DNA from 3 places in the Algoriphagus taiwanensis genome. Region 2 is predicted to be linked to each of the others. Evidence: riboswitches for the same ligand, from Rfam matches in the RefSeq annotation. Region 2 holds a riboswitch; each other region holds the start of a gene.
The links. Region 2 has a riboswitch for S-adenosylmethionine ahead of AAA938_RS19225 (trans-sulfuration enzyme family protein). Riboswitches for the same ligand answer to the same signal wherever they lie in the genome.
Positions count from the first base shown of each region.

Region 1: it holds a riboswitch for S-adenosylmethionine, as region 2 does, so the genes downstream of both, AAA938_RS05650 (O-acetylhomoserine aminocarboxypropyltransferase/cysteine synthase family protein) here and AAA938_RS19225 (trans-sulfuration enzyme family protein) in region 2, are expected to answer to the same signal.
Region 3: it holds a riboswitch for S-adenosylmethionine, as region 2 does, so the genes downstream of both, AAA938_RS04980 (homocysteine S-methyltransferase family protein) here and AAA938_RS19225 (trans-sulfuration enzyme family protein) in region 2, are expected to answer to the same signal.

Region 1 is NZ_BTPE01000003.1:301,229-308,705, forward strand. Features, by position in the region: gene pdeM (ligase-associated DNA damage response endonuclease PdeM) at 1-234, opposite strand, end outside; gene AAA938_RS05640 (DUF2147 domain-containing protein) at 283-723, shown strand; gene AAA938_RS05645 (homoserine O-acetyltransferase family protein) at 726-1,784, opposite strand; gene AAA938_RS05650 (O-acetylhomoserine aminocarboxypropyltransferase/cysteine synthase family protein) at 1,797-3,101, opposite strand; SAM riboswitch class I at 3,272-3,382, opposite strand; gene AAA938_RS05655 (carbonic anhydrase) at 3,466-4,119, opposite strand; gene AAA938_RS05660 (SulP family inorganic anion transporter) at 4,116-5,657, opposite strand; gene argH (argininosuccinate lyase) at 5,757-7,094, opposite strand; gene AAA938_RS05670 (M20/M25/M40 family metallo-hydrolase) at 7,091-7,477, opposite strand, start outside.
Region 2 is NZ_BTPE01000021.1:39,241-46,717, forward strand. Features, by position in the region: gene AAA938_RS19210 (sugar phosphate isomerase/epimerase family protein) at 1-1,069, shown strand, start outside; gene AAA938_RS19215 (SDR family NAD(P)-dependent oxidoreductase) at 1,141-1,935, shown strand; gene AAA938_RS19220 (GntP family permease) at 1,948-3,279, opposite strand; gene AAA938_RS19225 (trans-sulfuration enzyme family protein) at 3,440-4,606, opposite strand; SAM riboswitch class I at 4,700-4,804, opposite strand; gene pth (aminoacyl-tRNA hydrolase) at 4,866-5,426, opposite strand; gene AAA938_RS19235 (50S ribosomal protein L25/general stress protein Ctc) at 5,579-6,151, opposite strand; gene AAA938_RS19240 (ribose-phosphate pyrophosphokinase) at 6,178-7,104, opposite strand; gene AAA938_RS19245 (hypothetical protein) at 7,467-7,477, shown strand, end outside.
Region 3 is NZ_BTPE01000003.1:155,991-163,467, reverse strand. Features, by position in the region: gene metF (methylenetetrahydrofolate reductase [NAD(P)H]) at 1-522, opposite strand, end outside; gene metH (methionine synthase) at 519-3,221, opposite strand; gene AAA938_RS04980 (homocysteine S-methyltransferase family protein) at 3,214-4,269, opposite strand; SAM riboswitch class I at 4,342-4,441, opposite strand; gene AAA938_RS04975 (hypothetical protein) at 4,527-5,843, opposite strand; gene AAA938_RS04970 (PAS domain S-box protein) at 5,904-7,477, opposite strand, start outside.

The sequences.
Region 1 (7,477 bases), on a different contig from region 2:
CCACTTTTGGATGAGCGATTCGATCACTTCCAAATCGGTGAAATGGATAGGTTCGGGAATAGGGATTCCTGACTTTCGAAAGTGTGCAGCTTTTCCAAAATGCAAATCGGCAATCAAAATTGCACGATGGTCATTTATCCAAATTGCCTTCTCTTTAAGCAATTGCAACTCGGTTTTTAAAAATTGAATGGTCTGAAATCCAGAAGTGTTAGTTATTTTTTCCGTTTTCATCATAACAATTCCAAAGGTATCCGTATTATTCGATATGAAATCTTAAAGAATATGAAAATGCGACAATTCACTTCTTTGTTTTTGGTACTCTTTGTTTTCCTTGTTGGAAATGCTCTCGGCCAAACAGAAAATGCCATTTTGGGAGTCTGGTACAATACCGAAAAGGATGCAAAAGTACAGATTGAAAAAAAGGGAGATGCCTATTTTGGAAAGATTATTTGGCTAAGGGAACCCATCCGAGATGGAAAGCCTGTGGTGGATTCCAATAATTCCGACAGCAAACTTCAGAGCCGACCTATCCTTGGAATGACCATTTTGGAGGGATTGAAATATTCTGGAGGAGCCTGGAAAAACGGAAAAATCTATGACCCCAAATCAGGAAATACCTATTCCTGTGAATTGAAATTAACCAACAAAGGGCTTCTGGAAGTCAAAGGTTACATGGGCTTTTCTTTCATCGGAAGAACCGTGGAGTGGAGTAAGGCCGAATAAAATCAGGCCTTCTCCGATTGCTTATAAAATGAAGCCAAAATCTCACTCAATTGCCCAAATTCAATCAAGAAAGCGTCATGCCCCGCAGTGGAGTTGATTTCTTGATACTGGCCTCTCTGAGATTTTTGAGCAATAAACTGAGATTCTTCAGGTAAAAAAAGCAAGTCGGTATTGACCCCAACGGCCAATACCCTTGCTTTTATACTTTGCAGTGCTGCCTCGACACCTCCTCGACCTCTTCCCAAATCCTGACTGTCCATCGCCTTGGTTAAAATCCAATAGGAGAGGGCATTAAACCGATTGGCTAACTTTTGACCTTGGTACCGGAGATAGGAAGCCGCTCGAAAACCATTCAATTTTTCCTCAGCATCCGTTTGTTTTTTCTTCAAATCATCCGGATGCCTGTAACTCAACATGGCAATTGCCCTAGCTGCCTCAAGTCCTTTTTTGCCAGCCTCGGGTATCAAAGATCCCCATGTGGGATCAGATTCAATGGCCATTCTTTGAGCCTCATTGAAACCAATCACCCATGGGCTGGTTTTGGCAGTGGAAGCTAGAATCACCACATTTTCCAGCTTTTCACCTAAAGCCACTGCCCACTCAAGGGCTACCTGACCACCGAGTGAGCCTCCGATCAAGGTGTGGATTTTGTCAAACTGAAGGTACTTTCTCAGCCTTTCCAAACTGGCAGCTAGGTCTCTAGGAGTCACTTGGGGAAAATCGTAGTAATAGGCATTTCCCGTTTCAAGATTTGTACTTAGCGGATTGGTGGATCCGTAATTACTTCCAAGAAGATTGACACAGATGATAAAATGCGAAGAGGGATCAAAGAATTTGCCCTCTCCGATGAGCCCTTCCCACCATTCGGCAGCATGAGAGTTGCCTGTCAAAGCATGGACAACCCATACTACATTGGATTTATTCTCATTGAGTTTGCCATAAGTGGTATAAGCTAAATCAAATGATCTAATAACTTGTCCGGATTCGAGGACAAGAGGCTCATCGCTGTGGAAGGTGTAATCAATCATTGTCAAATCCTCAGAAGTAAGGAGGAGATCCATCGAAATATTTAATTATAATTTGTCAAAAGCCTGCTGAAGGTCAGCTTTGATATCCTCAATATGCTCAATGCCCAAGGAGAGTCTCAGCAAAGTAGGCGTCACACCGGCAGCTATTTGCTCTTCATCGCTAAGCTGCTGATGGGTGGTGGCTGAAGGCTGGATGATCAGTGTTTTGGCGTCACCTACATTGGCCAAGTGGGAGATAAGCTCCAGATTATTGATAAAAGAAGAGGTGGACTCCTTGTCTCCTTTTAATTCAAAACTCAAAACTCCTCCAAACCCATTTTTAAGATATTTTTTGGCTAAAGTGTGGTAAGGCGAGGAGGGGAGTCCGGGGTAATTTACTTTGGAAACCTGGGGATGAGATTCCAGCCAGGAAGCAATGGCCAAAGCATTCTCCACGGTTCTTTGTACACGTAAAGACAAAGTTTCTATACCTTGAAGCAGCATGAAGGAATTGAATGGACTGATGGCTGGTCCAAAATCCCTTAAGCCTTCCACCCGAGCTCGGATAGCAAAAGCAATATTGGGAAGGCCTAATGGATTGTTTTCTCCAAAAACCTCCCAAAAATTCAAGCCATGATAGCCTTCGGACGGCTCAGAAAATTGAGGGAACTTTCCATTTCCCCAATTGAAATTGCCGGCATCGACGATAATTCCGCCGATAGAAGTACCATGTCCTCCGATCCACTTGGTAGCAGACGAGGTCACGATATTCGCTCCATGCTCGATAGGTCGGAATAAATACCCTCCAGCACCAAACGTATTGTCTACAATCAGTGGGATGTCATGTTTTTTCGCCAGGGCAGCGATAGCTTCAAAATCAGGTATGTTGAATTCCGGATTTCCTATGGTTTCAAGATAGATGGCTTTAGTCTTTGCGTCGATCAGTTTTTCAAAAGCTTCCGGAGAATCACCTTTGGCAAATCTGGCTTCTATACCGATTCGCTTAAAGGCGACTTTGAATTGGTTGTATGTGCCTCCATAAAGAAAAGAGGTGGAGACGAAGTTTTCTCCGGCTTGAAGGATATTGTTCAAAGCCAAAAACTGAGCTGCCTGACCAGAACTTGTAGCGACAGCAGCCACACCGCCTTCCAAGGCTGCGATTCTTTTTTCAAAGACATCCGTAGTGGGATTCATGATTCGGGTGTAAATATTTCCGAATTCCTTTAGGCCAAAGAGGTTGGCTCCATGTTCCGCACTGTTGAAGGTATACGAAGTGGTCTGGTAGATGGGAACTGCCCGTGAATTGGTAGTCGGGTCAGGTGCTTGTCCAGCATGAAGCTGAAGGGTTTCAAATCGATAGTTACTAGACATGGTTTATAGGATTAAAGGGTTAAAAGACAAGGAAAAGAATTGGCAGATGAATTAACACCAAAGCCAATTGGAACTGAAGGCAAAGCCAAAAGGGATTCGGATCTTTCCAAAAAGGAAAAGCTGCTTAGCCGAAAGTAATAGAGGGAGGAGTATTTGTTCATGCCGCAAGGAATTTATAGTTCCGAAGAAGACCCTCTTCTCCGGCAGGAATGGGCACCTTTCCACTTTGGAAGGTTGCCAGAGGGTCGTAGAGCCTGTCTCTCGCCTCTTCTTTATAAATCCCCGCACAAAAAGTGAAAGGATGCAACAAATTAAGCTGGGCTTTTTGACAATCCCAAAAATTAATCTCTAAATCAACGAAAAATCACAAAATCGTATTCAATTGGTCATCCGAATAGCGGAAGATCGGATGTACATTTTCCAAATCTGGGGTGATTTTGACCAATTCTTTCACTTTTCCATCTTCCAAACCATAAGCCCATCCATACACATGGGGTGCCTTTCTCTCCTTCCAAGCTTTTTGAATTATAGAGGTCTTGATCAGATCCTGACACTGCTCAATGACATTCAGTTCGACCAATCGGTTGACTTGTGCTTTGTGATCAGAAATAGCCTCTATTTCTTCCTGATAAAGCTTGTAAACTTCTTTGATATTTCTCAACCACTTATTGATCAATCCATAAGAATGATGGGAAATAGCGGCCTCAACACCACCACACCCATAGTGCCCGCAAATGATCACGTGCTCCACCTTTAGGACTTCCACTGCATACTGGAGCACAGACAGGAGGTTTAAGTCAGTATGGACGACCATATTGGCGATATTCCTATGGACAAATACTTCACCGGGATCAGTACCCGTGATCTCATTTGCAGGAACTCGACTATCAGAACACCCTATCCATAAGAATTTTGGTTTTTGCTGATTGGCAAGACGCTTGAAAAAATCTTTGTCTGTTTGGATTTTCTCTTCAGACCAAGCTTTGTTTTGAAGAAGAAGTTTTTCGTAAGGATTCATAGGGATTTGGAAAGATGATAGTGATAGCCCTCGATGGTAATTTCTATGTTTTTGGAAGGACAGGATTGAATAAAATCATCCAGCACTTCCTTGATGTCATTGTCAATAAATTGAGCCTTATGCGCATTCAGGATGACTTTTCCTCCTTCGGGTATTTCTGCTAGTTTTTTTAGGAGAAAAGGCTTGTTGAGAAAAGAAACGTCCTTTTGAAGTTTGAGCAGATAATTGCCGTTGTGTTCGGTGATAGTGATGGCTCTTTGAAAGTTGGTCTTTACCACGAAAAAAAGTCCAAATACCATCCCAATACCAATTCCAACCAACAAATCGGTAAATAGAATAGCCAAAACCGTTACCATGAAAGGAATAAACTGATTCCAGCCTTTTTCATAAACTTCTACGAAAATTGAGGGCTTAGCCAACTTGTATCCAACTACAAATAGCACGGCAGCCAAGCAGCTTAGCGGGATTTTATTCAAAATTCCGGGAATTGATAACACCAAAATCAAAAGAAGAAAGCCGTGAAGAATTGCGGAGAGCTTTGTCCTCGCTCCAGAGGTGATATTGGCTGAGCTCCTCACAATGACAGCAGTGATCGGAAGGCCTCCGATAAAGCCCGAAAGGGAATTACCCACGCCTTGTGCGATCAATTCCCTATTGGTAGGGGTGATTCGCTTCTGAGGATCCATTTTGTCCGCAGCATCAATGCTCAGTAAAGTCTCAATACTTCCCACCACAGCAATGGTAACGGCAACAATCCAAAATTCCGCCCTCATGAAAAGTCCGAAATCCGGAAAAGTAAGCAAGCTTGATAACTCACCTATAGAGCTTACCTGCGGAATATTTACCAAATGCTCGCCATCCAGCTTCCAATCCGGCTTCCAAATTCCATAGGTTTCATTGATAAACAGCCCAATTATCACTGCCCAAAGGGCGCCAGGAATAATTCCAAAGTATCGGTGATTTTTGATTTTGGGGTTTTCAAACAAAATCAAAATGAATAGAGCAATCAAAACAATAGGAATGGCTCCGGGGCTGTGGTATTGAATAGCATAACCAATCTCAGTGATTGTATTGTGCTGATCGGCCTGAAGAAAAGCTTCATCTCCCATCGTATCCTTGTCATAGCCCAAAGCATGAGGAATCTGCTTTAATATCAAAATTAGACCGATAGCAGTTAGCATTCCTTTGATAACTGAATGCGGGAAAAAATAGCCCAGAACACCAGCCCGAAACACTCCCAACAAAATCTGTATCAGCCCAGCGACGACTACAGCCGCAAGGAAGAGTTCAAAAGTACCCAAAGTGGCTATGGAATCCAAAACGATTACGGTAAGCCCTGCTGCAGGACCACTTACACTTACCCCAGAACCCGAAATTGCCCCAACTACTATTCCTCCGATAATTCCGGCAATCAGTCCTGAAATAGAGGGGGCACCACTGGCTATGGCTATTCCCAAACAAAGCGGCAATGCCACTAAAAAGACTACTAAACTGGCTTTTAGATCACTTTTTAAATTGGTCCTAAAAATAGAGGTCATATAAGAGGAAATAGCTGCTTTTTTAATTTTTTATAAATATAAGACATGATAAAAATAAATATTTCTTATTAATTGAAAGCAAGCCTTCCTCGTCCAGACCTATTTTTTGATGAGTCTATCCAAGCTTTTTTTGATTTTTTCAAAGTCAAAAGATTTCACTTGATTCTTCATTTGACCCCGGATTTCCTCCAAACACAAGTTTCCAATACTTCCCTCGTGGGTATGGTTGATTTGACTTTGATCAGGATTAAAGTCATCGGCTTCGATAGCCAAGCCTACTTTCTTGTAGGCATCCCGAAAGGGTACTCCCTGAAGTACCAAATCATTGACGACTTCTACCGAAAACAAGTGTTTGAAAAACCGATCTTGGAGAATGTTCTGCTTTATTTGAATGGATTCAAGCATAAACACAGTCATTTTCAGACAGTCTCTTAAAGAAGCTATCCCAGGGAAAATCTCCTCCTTTAGCAACTGCAAATCTCTGTGATATCCTGTGCTCATATTGGTCAAAAGGAAACTTACCTTCACTGGAATCCCCTGAATTTGATTGGTTTTGGCACGGATAAGCTCAAATACATCCGGATTTTTCTTGTGGGGCATGATGCTGCTCCCTGTAGTGAGTTCGTCAGGAAAAGAGATAAAACCGAAATGCTGATTCATGAAGAGACAGACATCGGTAGCCAGTCGATTTAGGGTGGCAGCAAGTCCAGCCAAAGCAAAGGACAGGGTACGTTCTGTTTTTCCTCTTGAGTTCTGCGCGTTGATCACATTGTAATGCAAATCTGCAAAGCCAAGAAGTTCTGTGGTCATTTTTCGGTCTAGAGGAAAGCTTGAACCATATCCTGCAGCAGAACCTAGGGGGTTTTTATTGCTGAGTTCAAACGCAGTTCTGAGAAGAGCCATGTCCTCAGCCAGACCTTCAGCAAAAGACCCAAACCAAAGTCCAAAAGAGGAAGGCATTGCCAGCTGAGTATGCGTATAGCCCGGCATCAAGTCCGATTTGTGCTTTTCTGCAAGCTGAATCAGCAGTTGGAAAAGTTGTTGGGTTTCCTCTACCAATTCCTCGATGGCAGCCCGATAGAAAAGTTTCAAATCCACCAAAACCTGATCGTTTCGGCTTCGTCCGCTATGCAGTTTTTTCCCTACTTCACCATAGCGCTCAGTAAGTAAAAATTCCACTTGAGAATGAACATCCTCAACTCCCTCAGCGATGGTAAATTTCCCGGATTGAATCTCCTCATAGATCTCTTTGAGTCCTTTTTGAAGGATGTGGTTTTCATCTTCCGAGATCAGACCAATCTTTGCCAGCATATGAGCATGGGCCATAGATCCCAATACATCAAAGGGAGCTAAAACGAGGTCAAACTCAGGATCTCTACCAATAGTAAACTGCTCGACTTCTTTTTTGCTATCGGTATCTTTTTGCCAGATTTTCATGGGGTTATGTTTTTGCTTTTGCGAAGCTTCGCATAATGATCGATAAGGGAAATGTATCCGGAGATTCCAGCTTTTAGCTCGTCCAAATGGATAAATTCATCCGCTGTATGGGATCGGGCGGAGTCTCCGGGGCCGATTTTTACAGAAGGATATGGGATAAGAGCTTGATCAGATAAGGTAGGGCTACCAAAAGTCTCCAACTCCAAAGCATCTGCCACCCGATACATGGGGTGATTTTTCGGCAGATGTGAAGATTGTAGCCGTAAGGACCGAGGAATCAGATCAGCTTTCAATATTTCCTGCAGTTCTTCCAAAGCCTCTTCCAGAGTGTAGGCATCCGTTACTCTTACATCGAGCACATACTCGCAAAGGTCAGGGACCAC
Region 2 (7,477 bases):
TCATTCAATTTCTAGCAGAAGAGAATTTTTACAAAAATCCGCAATGGCGGGTGCTTTATTGGCTTGGCCGTTTTCTGCTCTCCCGGAAAGTCTGAAAGGTGTATCCATGGGTGTGGTAGTTCATTCTTATGGGATGAGGTATGGAGGGAAAATCTCCAGCGAACGCTACCCGGGTTTCAAGGATGCCTTGGATTTAATGAAGCATTGCCATTCCCTTGGGGCTGCGGGCATTCAGACTACTGTTGGAGGTTGGGCAGAGGATTTTGTCAAGAAAGTCAGAGAAGAAAGAGAAAAGTTGGGGATGTATCTTGAGGGGAGCATCAGCCTGCCAAAAGATGAATCGGACTTGGTTCGGTTTGAAAAAGATGTAGTCCTAGCCAAGGAAGCCGGTGCACAGGTATTGAGAACGGTGTGCCTAAGCGGGAGGAGGTATGAAAATTTCAAATCAGAGGAAGATTGGGAGGCATTCAAAGAAAGATCGGTCCAATCGATTCAATGGGCGGAACCGATAGTGAAAAAACACCAAGTCAGGCTGGCAATAGAAAATCACAAGGATTGGCAAGCTGAGGAATTGGCCCGGCTGATCCAGAACTTGGGAAGTGAATGGGTAGGAGTCACTCTGGATTTCGGAAACAATGTTTCTCTATTGGAAGAACCCATGGAGGTGATTCGAACTTTGGCCCCTTTTGCCTTTTCCACTCATGTGAAAGATATGGGAGTGAAATCTTATGAAAAGGGTTTTCTTCTCTCAGAAGTCGAGCTGGGCAAAGGAATAGTTGACCTCAAAGAAGCGGTTGACCTTTGCCGAAAATACAATCCTCAAGTCACTTTTAGCCTGGAAATGATCACTCGGGATCCTTTGGAAATCCCCTGCCTGGAAGAAGACTATTGGATCACATTTCCTGAAGAAAAAGCCAAGCAGCTTGCTAAAATTCTCAGAATGGTAAGGGATCAATCCTTTGAAGGATCTTTACCTGAAGTCAGGGGACTTTCTGGGGAAGAGCGACTGGCCCTAGAAGAAAAACATGTGGTTTCCTGCCTGAATTATGCCGGAAAAGAGCTTTTGTGATTTCCTTTTCTTCCCAAAAAACAACCAGTCAATTAAAAACAGAATCTTATTCACTCCATAAATCCACCATCATGGCAACTCTAGATTTCTCACAACTTCCGGGTCTTTCACTTTTTTCTCTTCAAGGCAAAGCAGCTATCCTTACGGGTGGTACTAAAGGCCTGGGATTAGCTATGGCTGCTGGATTGGCTTCTGCTGGAGCCGATGTACTTCTAGTCAGTAGAAATGCCAAGGACGGTCAAGAAGCGGCAGCAGAGATTAGTGAAAAGTACGGGGTAAAAGCCCTGACTTTTGCAGCAGATGTGACTGACCGGAAAGGGATGGAAGCAATGGCAGCCTTTGCCATGGAGTCTTTTGGAAAAATCGATATTCTGGTCAATTCCGCGGGTATAAACATCAGAGGTTCTATAGATGAGCTGAGTCAGTCAGAGTTTGATCAGGTGATGAATGTCAACGTGACGGGAACTTGGCTGGCTTGCAAGGCGGTGATTCCTCAGATGAAGAAACAAGGAAAGGGTTCCATAATCAACCTGGCGAGCACTTTAGGGCTGGTTGGTTTAGCTAATCGAACTCCCTACACGGCGAGTAAGGGTGCGGTGGTTCAGATGACCCGTGGTTTGGGATTGGAGCTGGCTCCTTGGAATATTACCGTGAATGCGATTTGCCCGGGGCCATTCCTTACAGAAATGAATTTGCCGATTGCCGATACAGAGGAAGGAAAGAAATTTGTCGTAGGAGCAACAGCACTTGGTCGATGGGGAAAGCTACAGGAGATTCAGGGAGCAGCGATTTTTCTGGCATCCGATGCTGCTACCTATATGGTTGGGTCGATGGTCACAGTAGACGGAGGCTGGACTGCGAGGTAATTCCAGATTTTTCTACCCAACAATCAAAGTGAGAAGGTAAACCGTGATGATAGCCGTGACACCAGCAATGAAGGTTCCCAAGCTGTGAGATAGGTTTCCCTGTTTGGTAGTCATCCCAGAAAGCTGTGTGACTACCCAAAAACCGCTGTCATTGGCATGAGAAATTCCCAAAGCCCCGGCGCCAATTGCCACGCAGGTGAATACTTTCATGGTTTCACTGTCCAATCCAAGAGGTCCTAAAATCGGAGCGACAATAGATGCTGTGGTAATCATGGCCACGGTAGTGGAGCCTTGGGCCGTTTTCAATCCGAATGCAATCAGGAAAGGAAGGAATATGCCCCAATTGGCATCACTCATCGTCGAGGTGACCAAATCACCTACTCCAGAATTCTGAAGCATTTTCCCGAATACTGCCCCGGCCCCGGTAATTAAAATCACGGGTGCCGAGAGTAAAATTGCTTCTCCCACCCATCCTGAGGCAGAAAGAAGCTTCCGGTCAAATTTTTTTGGAAGGGTAAAGGATAAAACGGCGCCAATAAGCAGGGCAATTACCGGAGTTCCCAAAAATTGAATAGCCTTAATCACTGCGCCTTCTCCCATCGGTTTGGAAGGATAATTGGCGATAGAGGCAAGAATAATCAACGTCAAAGGGATAAGTACAGGCAATAAGGAAGAGAAGAAACTGGGTCGGTCAGACTTGGCTATGGTTTTCTCATTGGCTACAATCACAGGTCTCAGAGGGATTTTTGATACCCACTTCTGGACGAAGAAGAGCAAAGGGATAAGGGTAATCAAGGAAACTAACCCGCCGTAGAATATGACCTGCCCCAAATCAGCTCCCAAAATTCCCGCCGTAGCTATGGGGCCGGGAGTAGGGGGTACCAAAGAGTGGCTGGCCATAGCTCCTAGGGAAACAGCCACAATAGTGGCAGCATAGGAGAGGGTGCTTTTCGCCGAAAGAGATTTGGCAATGGGGTTCATCATAATGATGGTGCTGTCACCAAATACCGGAATAGAAAGAATCCAACTGCTAAGCATCAGGGATAGATTGACGGATTTTTCACCAACCCAGCGAAGTACTTTCTCGGCAATGACCATGGCTCCTCCTGTTTTTTCCAAAAAAGTACCCAAAATCACCCCCAATAAGATCAGCAATCCCACGCTTCCCAGCACACCTCCAAACCCATCTGAAATCGACTTGATGATCAATTCGGGTTCCATCCCCATCATTAATCCATAAATGATTGCTCCTACAAACAGAGCTAAAAATGGATGAATGTCAAACTTGATGATAGCGACTAAAATCAGGGTCAGGGCGACCAGAATAATCAGGAGTGTGAGCATCTTGGGTTCAAAGGTTGGAGTCTGTTTTTTTCCAATGGTGGAAAAAGTGAATCCAAAAAATTAAAGAAAAATCAGGGAAAAGCATCCCCTCCAGTGGAAAAGTTGAAAATAGAAAGCCGGCTGAGCAGATGTCCAGCCGGCTTTTGATCTGTCAAACTCCTTATTTGGATCTTTCCAGAGCGCGCTCTACGTCTAGGATGATGTCGTCAGAATGTTCCAATCCTACCGAAAGTCGGATCAAGCCATCTGAAATTCCCACTTTGGCACGCTCCTCTGCGGAAAGTTTGCTGTGAGTAGTGGAAGCAGGATGGGTGATGATGCTACGGCTGTCTCCCAGGTTGGCAGTGACAGAGATCATTTGGAGCTGATCGATGAATCTTTGGGCCCGACTTACCCCGCCTTTCAGGGAAAGGGTGATTATTCCTCCCCCTGCCTTCATTTGTTTTTTAGCCAGATCATGCTGAGGATGAGAAGGAAGGAATGGATATTTGACAGCTTCCAATTGACTGCTTCCCTCAAAATATTTAGCGATTCTAAGAGCATTTTCACAATGACGGTCCATTCTCACGGCTAAGGTTTCCATGCTTTTGGCTAAGATCCAGGCATTGAATGGGGAAATAGAGGGGCCCGTATGTCGGGTGAAAAACTGCACTTCTTTGATGAGCTCTCTTTTTCCCAAAATCAAACCTCCCAAAACTCTGCCTTGTCCGTCAATGTATTTGGTTGCACTATGGGTAACGATATGTGCTCCCCATTTGGCGGGCTGCTGAAGGTAGGGGGTAGCGAAACAATTGTCCACCACCAAAATCAGCCCGTGAGCTTGAGCAAACTTTCCTGCCCATTCCAGATCGATGATTTCCAAGCCCGGATTGGACGGAGTTTCGATAAAAAGCATTTTAGTATTGGGCTGGACCAGCTTTCCCCAGTTTTGATAATCGGAAATATCTCCGTAGGTGGAGGTGATTCCCCATTTTGGAAATACTCGCGTCAGCAATTGATGGGTGGAACCAAACAGCGAACGGGAAGCCAAAATATGGTCGCCTTGCTGCAATAAAGAAGCGATACTTCCAAACATGGCGGCCATCCCTGAAGCAGTGGCGATTCCATCTTCCGTACCTTCGGCAGCGCATACTTTTTCGATCAAGTCTGCGGAATTCGGATTGGCATAGCGAGAGTAGATATTCCCCTGAATTTCGTCGGCAAACATGGCCCGAGCCTCTTCAGCTGAGTCAAAGGTGAAGCTGGAAGTCAGGAAAATAGGCGAGGAGTGTTCCTTTTCGTTGGTTCGGCTTTGGATTCGAATGGAATCTGTTTCAAAATGGCTCATGGCATTGTGCATTGATAGAGATGAGCTTCAGGGATGAAAAAAGAATTTCCCTGAGCAGAACCTGAACCAGAAAGAGGGGTAGAATATTCCGCCAATTTATAGTTCCCGCTGAGGGTAGGACTTGGCACCTTTCTCCTTGGCTGAAGATGGTTGCCAGAGGGTCAATGAGCCTAGTCTCTCGCCTCTTCTTTATAAATCAGTCACCTGAAGTGATGCAAAGAAAAAGGGAGAAATGGGGATTTCCAAATCTCCCATGCAATCAGTCATTGAATTGGGTCATGGTTTGGGCGATACCTACCGTGCAAAATCTCTGAATCATGGAAATAGCCCGGTCCATCATTTCAGGTAGCTCTTCAAACTCCTTCGGTGTAAATCGTCCCAAAACATACTCAACTTGTCTTCCTTTGGGGAAATCGTCACCGATTCCCATACGAAGGCGAGGATAGTCCTGACCCCCTAGGAGGGCTTCTATATTCTTTAACCCATTGTGTCCTGCTGAGCTTCCTTTTCCTCTCATCCGAAGTTTTCCAAAGGGAATCGCCACATCATCTACCAGTACCAAGATGTTTTCCTTGGTTACATTCAATTCTTTCATCCAGTAATTGACTGCTTTTCCACTTAGATTCATGTAAGTGGTGGGCTTGATCAGGTGTAGTGTTCGACCTTTATGTTTGATCTCGGTTTTGAAGGCAAGTCTGTCACTTTTCCATGTCGCTCCTTCTTTATCTGCCAAGCGGTCAAGGGTAAGGAATCCGATATTGTGTCTGGTCAGCTCGTACTCAGGACCTATGTTACCCAAACCAATGATTAAGTACTTCATGCTCTTTTATATTGTCGCTGTCAGGAACTCCAGGACAGCTTTTTCACAATCAGATTGAATGAATTTTTAAGCCTGGAGTTAGGCTTTAAAGGATCAAAAATAAAAAATCCTGCCCGGTAAAGAGCAGGATTTGAATGAATGCCAAGTCAGAATTACTCTGCCTTTTTGCCTCTGAGTGCTCTCGGAATACCGATAGTCACGATGGAGACATTTGGAGAGGTTAGGATTTCGTATCCTTCAGGAGTCAATTCACCTACTTTGAAAGATTTACCCAAGTCCAAGCTGGAGATATCGGCCTCGATAAAATCAGGAAGGTTTTGAGCCAATCCTTTTACTTTCAATTTTCTGGTTTTGAATTCCAGTTTACCACCTTTTGCAATACCTGGAGAGCTACCGGTGATTTTTACAGGAATCTCAAATTTGATTGGCTTGTCGTTGGTGAAAGCCATGAAGTCAGCATGAAGCAATACTTCACTTACTGGATGGAATTGAGCTTCTTTCAAAACCGCCTTCACGATTGTTCCTTCTATGTTCAATTCTACTAGGTGAACGTCTGGAGTGTAGATCAAGTCCCTGAAAAGGATAGCAGGGGCATGAAAGTGAATTTGCTCAGGAATACCTGGGCCGTAAACCACGCAGGGTACACTGCCGGTATCTCTGATCTCATTCAAAGAGGCACTGTCGAGATTTGCTCTTTTAAACCCTATAATCTCTAGTGTTTTCATATGTATTTGTATTTAAAATTGGTTTCTCAGATAAATAGAGAGCTGATTGAAGTATGTCCTGTGACTGCGTGGATGGCTTTTCCAAACAGTTCGGCTACAGTTAGAACCCGGATTTTAGGAGAAGGTCGCTTTAGTGCAATGGTGTCGGTGATGACCAATTCCTCCAAAACGGAATTTTCGATGTTTTCATGAGCCTTTCCTGAAAGTACTCCATGTGTTACGATGGCTCTTACCGAATTGGCTCCTTTTTCCTTGATGATTTGGGCAGCTTTGCAGAGCGTGCCTGCGGTATCAACCAAATCATCGACAAGAATTACGTCTTTTCCTTCCACATCCCCGATCACCTGCATGGAGGCGATCTCGTTGGCTCTTTTTCTGTGCTTATCACAGACGACCATTTCTACTTCAAAGTGCTTGGCATATGATCGGGCTCTTGCCACGCCTCCTACATCAGGGGCTGCAAAAATCATATCATTGAGCCTAAGCGTGCTCAAATAGGGCGCAAATATAGCTGATCCATTCAAATGATCCAATGGTATGTCAAAAAATCCCTGAATTTGTCCAGCGTGAAGGTCGCAAGTCATGATTCGGTCTGCGCCGGCAGAGGTGAGCATATTGGCAATTAATTTTGCAGCAATGGAAACTCTCGGGCGGTCCTTTCTATCCTGACGGGCGTATCCAAAGTAGGGGATAACTGCACAGACCTTGTATGCGCTGGCTCTTTTGGCAGCATCAATCATGAGGCAAAGCTCAAGAATATTGTCGCTGGGAGCATTGGTACTTTGGATAATGAATACGGTACAGCCACGGATCGATTCGTCAAAACTCGGTGACATTTCACCATCGCTAAACTTGGAGAGGGTGAGGTCACCCAGCTTTTTTCCGTAACTCTTGGCAATTTTTTCTGCTAGTTTTTCGCTGCTTGATCCGGCAAATATTTTTACCTCTGACATAGGAGAATTCGGGTTGGTGGAGGAGTTGATTGGTAGACAAAAGTAATGATTTTTGAAGGAAGGGGGAGAAGGCTGGAGAGAAAATCAAAAAATGGTTTCATTGGCCAAATAAAAGAAGCTGTTGGATTTCAGCTTGTTGATTTTTAATTACTTTTGATTAAGAGATTTTTAACTGATTTTTTATGAAAGAGCCAAATTTAAACATTTCAATTAAGATAGAATCAGATGATTCTTCTCCCATTCAAATAAAAAGTCTATTGATAAATGGGGAGGAGTTTGTAAAGAAAAACGACAAGTCAAATTCAGACTCCAAGGATTCGGATTTATCCAAGGAAGATGTCCTGCCTCTTACAGCAGCGACCTTGATTGGACA
Region 3 (7,477 bases), on a different contig from region 2:
CCCAATGCAAAAGTCCGTATGGAAATTGTTCTCCGTCTCCTCATGCAGGTATTTTCCCTGATTCATCCGTACAATCTGCTCCACCAACTCGCTGGCAAAACTATGCCCTTCTCGTTCCGGGGCAAATTTCTCCCCTTTAGGAGCATCTCCTCTGAGTGCCAATACATTTTCCACTCCGATGAAATTCAAATCAATCAGCGCATTTTCTGTTTCTTCTTTGGTAAATCCACCGCAAAGGAGGTGAGGCACTGCATCAACCTGAAATCTGTTCATAATTGCTGCGCAAATCCCTACTGTTCCGGGCCGCTTTTTGGTGCTGACTTTCTCCAGAAGTCCATTCGGATGCTTTTTATAAATAAACTCTTCCCGGTGATAAGTCACATCTACAAAGGGGGGCTTGAACTCCATCAAGGGTTCGATTCCTTCCAATAGTTCCTTCAAGCTTTGCCCTTTCAGAGGAGGGAGAATTTCAAAAGAAAACAGCGTTGACTTTGCGTTTTTTAGATGCTCGGTGATCTTCATAAGGTTTGATTCGCAAGTAAAGTAGAGGGCGTGTAAGCCAAATTGGGTGATAGAAGTCGCTCGGCCTGCTCTAGGGAAATCCCCTTTCGCATGGCATAACTTGCAACTTGGTCTTCGGCGATTTTTCCTAGGCCAAAGTATTTGGATTCGGGATGGCCAAAATAAAATCCGGATACCGAACTCGTAGGATACATGGCGTAGCTGGAGGTCAGGGTGATTCCCACAGATTTTTCCAAATCCAAAAGCCGGGCGATAGTTTCCTTCTCCGAATGCTCAGGACAGGCAGGGTAACCCGGTGCTGGGCGGATTCCAGGATATTCTTCACGAATTAGAGAGTCGTTATCCAAAGCCTCTTCTTGGGAATAGCCCCAATAGTCTTTTCTGACCAGCTCGTGGACGTATTCGGCAGCAGCTTCCGCCAATCGGTCAGCCAATGCTTTGAAGAGAATATCGTTGTAATCATCCCCTGCTGCTTGGAATTCAGCCAATTTGGCTTCCATTCCCAAACCGGCAGTGACTGCAAAGCAACCCAAATAATCTGGCTGGTCCGGATGTAAATAGTCTGCAAGAGAACGATTCGGCACGCCTTTTCCTTTTTTGCCTTGCTGACGCAAAAAGTGGAATTGACCCAGCATCAAATTGGCATCGTTTGGTTCGAAGACTACTGCATCATCTCCTTTCCGCTCCACAGGATAAAGCCCGAAAACCGCCTTGGCATGCAGCCACTTTTCTTTAATGATCCTGTCCAGCATAACTTGGGCATCTTGAAAGAGCTTTTGGGCTTCTGTTCCCACTATTGGGTCTTCCAAAATCTTGGGATATTTCCCACTCAGCATCCAAGTACTGAAGAAAGGAGTCCAATCGATATATTTTCTCAGCACACTCAAATCCAACTCCTCCAAAATCGTTTTTCCTAACACCTTTGGCCTTACCGGCTCAAAAGAAGTCCAATCTATCGCCACGGGATTGGTTTTGGCCTCTTCGTAGCTAACCATTTGTTTGATGGACTGTTTGGCTTCGTGTTCTTCTCTTAGCTGACGGTAAGTCTCTTTGATTTGGAGACGATAAGCCTCACGGGTCTCTTCAGAAATTGCCTCACCTGCGATAGGCACAGATTTACTTGCATCGGTTACATGAACCACCGTGCCTGAGTAAACCGGGTCGATTTTGACTGCCGTGTGGATTCTGGATGTGGTCGCCCCTCCGATGAGAAGTGGAATCTGCAAGCCTTGACGCTCCATTTCTGAAGCCACATTAACCATCTCATCAAGAGATGGAGTAATCAACCCACTCAATCCAATGATATCCACCTTGTTTTTGATGGCTTCATCGATGATTTTTTGAGCATCCACCATTACGCCTAGATCGATGATTTGGTAGCTATTGCAGGCCAGGACTACACCCACAATATTTTTACCAATATCGTGAACATCTCCTTTTACAGTTGCCAAAAGGATTTTCTTCAAGGAAGAGGCTTCCTGACCCTCTTCAGGCAAAGGCATAAAGGGCTCTAGGTAAGCCACCGCTTTTTTCATTACACGGGCGGACTTGACCACTTGGGGAAGAAACATTTTCCCTTCTCCAAAAAGATCCCCGACCACATTCATCCCGTCCATCAAAGGTCCTTCAATGACTTTGAGCGGATTGACCAATTCCAGTCTTGCAGCTTCCGTATCTTCGATGATGTAGTCCAAAATCCCCTTGACCAAAGCATGCTCAATCCTCTTGGCTACCGGATCCGACCTCCATGCCTCGTTTACAACTTCTTTTTTATCAGCAGCCTTCACCGTTTCCGCAAAGTCAAGCAATCGCTCAGTTGCATCTGACCTTCGGTCAAAAAGTACATCCTCTACCCTTTCAAGGAGATCCTTGGGAATGTCGTCATATACTTCCAGCATGGTCGGGTTGACAATTCCCATATCCATCCCATGATGAATGGCATGGTAGAGAAAAGCAGCGTGCATGGCTTCTCTCACTCGGTCATTTCCACGAAATGAGAAGGACACGTTGGAAACGCCCCCACTCACTTTGGCGCCGGGAAGGTTTTCTTTGATCCATTGGGTCGCCAAAAAGAAATCCAGGGCATTGCGTCGATGCTCTTCCATCCCTGTAGCAACCGGAAAGATATTCGGATCAAAAATGATGTCCTGAGGATTAAAGTGTACTTGATCTACCAGAATTCGATAGCTTCGTTCGCAGATTTGAATTCTTCTTTCGTAAGTATCTGCCTGACCTTTCTCGTCAAAAGCCATAACCACCACCGCCGCCCCAAACTTCTTGATGGTTTTGGCTTGCTGAATATATTCCTCTTCTCCATTTTTCAGAGAAATCGAATTGACGATTCCTTTGCCCTGCACACACTTCAAGCCTGCTAGAATAATGCTCCACTTGGAGCTGTCAATCATAATGGGAATGCGGCTGATTTCCGGTTCGGAAGCAATCAGATTCAGAAATCGGGTCATGGCATACTCTCCATCTAGCATTCCCTCATCCATGCACACGTCCAAGACCTGGGCACCACCTCTTACCTGATCGAGAGCTATGTCCAGGCCTTCATCGTATTTCCCATTCAGGATGAGTCGGGCAAACTTTTTGGAACCGGTGACATTGGTCCGCTCTCCGATATTGACAAAGTTGATATTCGGGGTAAAAACCAAAGGCTCCAAACCCGACAATTTCATGTAGTTCTGCTTAGGCATTGCTTTCCTCCTCCTCAAGTTCTTCTTCAATTTTTCTTGGCTGAAATTCCGAAGCCATTTTGGCCAGTGCTCGGATATGATCCGGAGTAGTACCACAGCAGCCTCCCAAAATATTCAGCATTCCCTCCTTCAAAAACTCTCTGACTTGATCCGCCATTTCATTGGCGCCCTGATCATAGGCTCCAAACTCATTAGGTAGTCCTGCATTGGGATAGGCTGAAACGTAGAAAGGGGCTTTTTGGGAAAGCACTTTCAAATAAGGTCTCAATTCCTTTGCTCCCAAGGCACAATTCAAACCTACAGAAAGCAAGGGAACGTGGGAAACAGAAATCAAAAATGCCTCTGTAGTCTGACCGGAGAGCGTCCGACCAGAAGCATCGGTAATGGTTCCGGAAATCATAATCGGAATGCCTCCTTCTCGGGGATCCAAAGGAATATTTCTTTCCTCGTATACCTCTTGCACCGCATAGAGAGCAGCCTTGGCATTGAGTGTATCAAAAATAGTCTCGATCAAGATGATATCCGCCCCACCATCAAGAAGACCTCTCACTTGCTCTGCATAGGCTTCAGCCAATTGGTCAAAGGTAATCGCCCGATAGCCAGGATCATTGACATCCGGTGAAATAGAGGCAGTTCTGTTGGTAGGTCCCATTGCACCGGCTACAAATCGGGGCTTGGAAGGGTCTTTGGCTGTAAATTCATCTGCTACTTCTCTTGCGATTTTGGCTGATTCATAATTGATCGTATAGGCCAAATGAGGAAGTGCATAATCTTCCTGCGCAATGGTAGTTCCGGAGAAAGTATTGGTTTCGATGACATCTGCCCCAGCTTCTAAATATTCAGCATGTATAGCTTTAATAATATCCGGTCTGCTCAGAGAAAGGAGATCATTATTCCCTTTCAATGGCTTAGGATGATTTGACAGTTCAGGAGTTCTAAAGTCATTTTCATCCAGCTTGTAGCGCTGAATCATCGTGCCCATAGCACCGTCCAGAATTAGGATTCGCTTTTCTATTGCTTGTAAAAGGGCTTCGGTTCGGTTTTGCATGGTGATATTTTCTTCAAATCAAAAAGCTAATCGAGCAAAACACGGAGAAAAGTACGGAGAGGTATTCTTTTCCGCTCATCTTCTTCCGGCATATCCGGAATGGGAGTTAGCACCTTGTTATCAGGTTGCTAAGACGTCGTAGGGCCCTTCCCTCGGTCTTTCTCGATAAGCTGGACAAAAATAACAGCAAAAAATGAAATACAATCAACTGAAGGAAGTAAAACTTAGATAAAAGTAGATCCTCGTTTACTTTTTAATCAAGGCCTTACCCCAATTCCAAAAAGCAAATAGCTGCCAGACATATATTTATTCATAGAAATCTCACCTAACTGGTAGCCTGGAAAAGCCAATTCATATCCTGCCGACGCAGTAAATACCAGATCAAAAAGTTTACGCTTGGTCATTGGAAGGCCGTATTCAAAAAACGCCTCGGGTTTGACCATTACTCCCGAACTCCTCAAGTATCCATCAAAATACCGCTGTTCGAAAAGCTCAGGAAAGTCCGGCTTATTCACTTCACTAAGCGTATACCGTAGATTCCCATAGCCTAAACCTCCCAAAAATCCGAATGCAAAATTGCCGTACTGGATAAGCTTCAAGCCTCCGTTTGCATAGACGCGCAAACTGTTCAAGATGTGATCTTGGAAATTGCTTGCTTGTCCACTCATCGCCAGATTAAAGACATCAACTCCATAAAGAAGACCCTCTGTTTCTCCCAAAATCCGCAAGCCCCAATTAGAAGGCTTTCCTTCTAAAGGCTGATAGTCAAACGATTCAAGATAGGTATTCAATTCATCAGGACGGGTAAAATGAATTCCCCTCACCAGAGAAATACCAATAGAGGCATCCTTGTAAAAGAAATTTCGATCAGGAAGGGAAATCCCCGCTCCAACACGGATAAAAGCACCGGATTGAGCATTGTCGAATGCAATGCCATTCATATTCCAGGAATTTTCAAATGGACTAAAAGAATATCCTCCTCTAGCCATGACTTGCAGGGCTTCTTTTCTTCCGGGAATAGGAAAATCATAACTTAATTGAAAACCTATCTCTGTCAAGAAATTTCCAAACTGAGAAGTGCCTTCATGAATGTTGTTTTTCCTCAAAATAAAGCCTTGCTGAGGTTCTTGGAGGAAAAGCTCAAGGTTTCGGTCCAATTCTGCGGGGAGCATTTGAAAATTCATGAATCCGAATCCTAAACCCAAATAATGAATCAATTGAAATCTACCCTCCTCGGTCATTGAATACCCCACATTGAAAAGTGCCCTCGTCGTCCGATATCGGATTTCCATATCATCAAGCTGACTTGCTTTTCCGGTGTGTTGGCCTAGATCAAACCCCAGGACGAAATCATTGATTCGAGCCTGATAGCCAAGTCCCAAGCTGGAATATCTGTTTCTCAGAGAAGACAGCCCCCTGTCTTTTAGCATTTGATTGAATTGGGTAAGATTTGCGCCGGAAAACCCCGTGTATGCATAAAATGTAGGCCGCTTATTGATCAATTGCTGGGAAAATAAGGTCCCAGAAAAACCAATCAACAGAAAAGTAAGAAAAAACCTAAGGTAGGTAGACATGAAACAGGAAGGTCAAGATTTAAATCAGCCTGCTGAAAGGCAAAATTAATGCTAAACCCATCATTCAATACTTTCTTTTGTATTCAGATACTTGAAAATTTTATCATAAAGCCCCTCCGGGGAAAATGGCTTGGGGATAAAATCATTAAAACCCGCAGCAGCCAGTTCATCTTTAATTTCGTTGATGGAGGCTGCAGTCAAAGCCAAAATCGGAACCTTTGACTTCCTTTCGTCATTCAGTCCCCTGATGGTATTTGCTACTTCAAAGCCATCCAATTCGGGCATCTGCAGATCCAGCAATACCAGATCAAAATCTCCCTTTTCATAGGCTTCCAGAGCTTCTTTTCCATCCGACGCAATGACCCAGCTTCCTGTATTCCACTTGGTAAGGAATTTTCTAATTAAAATCTGATTCACTGAGTTGTCCTCTGCCACCAAAATTGATGCATTATGGAGAGATCGTTGATTTTGAATCAGCGTCTTTTCCATTGACTTGGCTTTCTCATCGTCAAACTCAAACGGAAGAGTGAATTCGAAAATACTTCCCCCTCCGGATCTGGCATGAACCTCAATTTCCCCTCCGAAAAGTTCCACCAAGCGTTTCACAATAGCCAATCCCAATCCAGTACCTCCATATTTGCGGCTGGTACTTGAAGATGCCTGAGTGAAAGCTTCAAAGATCGTTTTTACTTTTTCCTTGGGTATGCCTATTCCAGTGTCTTCAAAGGAAAACTTGATTTCAGTCAAATTTCCCTGAACAAATTCTCTGGAAATCTGAATTCTCACAAAGCCTTTTTCAGTAAACTTGATGGCATTGGATACCAGATTGTTCATTACCTGTCCCAGCCTCAAGGCATCGCCATAGATCACTTGAGGAATAGACTCATCCACTTCACAATAAATCTTCAGGCCCTTATCATTAGCCAAAAAGCTGTGCGAGTGGACTATTCGGTGCACCATGTTGCGGATTTCAAAAGGTGCCTTTTCCAATTCTACTTTTCCGGAATCTATCTTGTTGTAATCAAGAATGTCATTGATCAAGGCCATCAGGTTCTCAGCCGAGAACTGAAGCGTTTTCAAATTCTCCAATTGATCCGGCCTTGGGTCTTCTTCCATGAGAAAATGGGCGAGACCAATGACTGCATTCATCGGGGTCCGGATTTCATGACTCATCACAGAGAGGAATTGGGATTTGGCCTGAGAAGCGAGTTCAGCCTTTTCCTTAGCAATCAAAAGCTCCTTCTGAGCCTCTTTCAGCTTGGAAATATCCCTTGCCACTCCAGTATAGTACCGATGGATGCCCTGCTTGTCTTCGATCAGTTTTCCATTGGAATTGAATACCCTGTACTCTCCGTTTTTGTGCCGGAGTCTGAATTCCAAAAACTGGTTTTTGGCAAGAAAATCCTGAGTCTCGCTGATCATCTTTTGGAACACATCCAAGTCATCCAGGTGGATGAACTCGAAGATGCTCCTTCCGATCACTTCCTCAGAATCATAGCCCAAAAACTGCTTAACATTTGGTGACACATAATGCAGAAGGTAAGCTTCAGATAGTGAAAAAATGATTTCGGTAGACTCTTCCACCAGTCTTCTGTACTTTTCTTCAGACTGCTTGAGATTGACTTTGGCCTGAT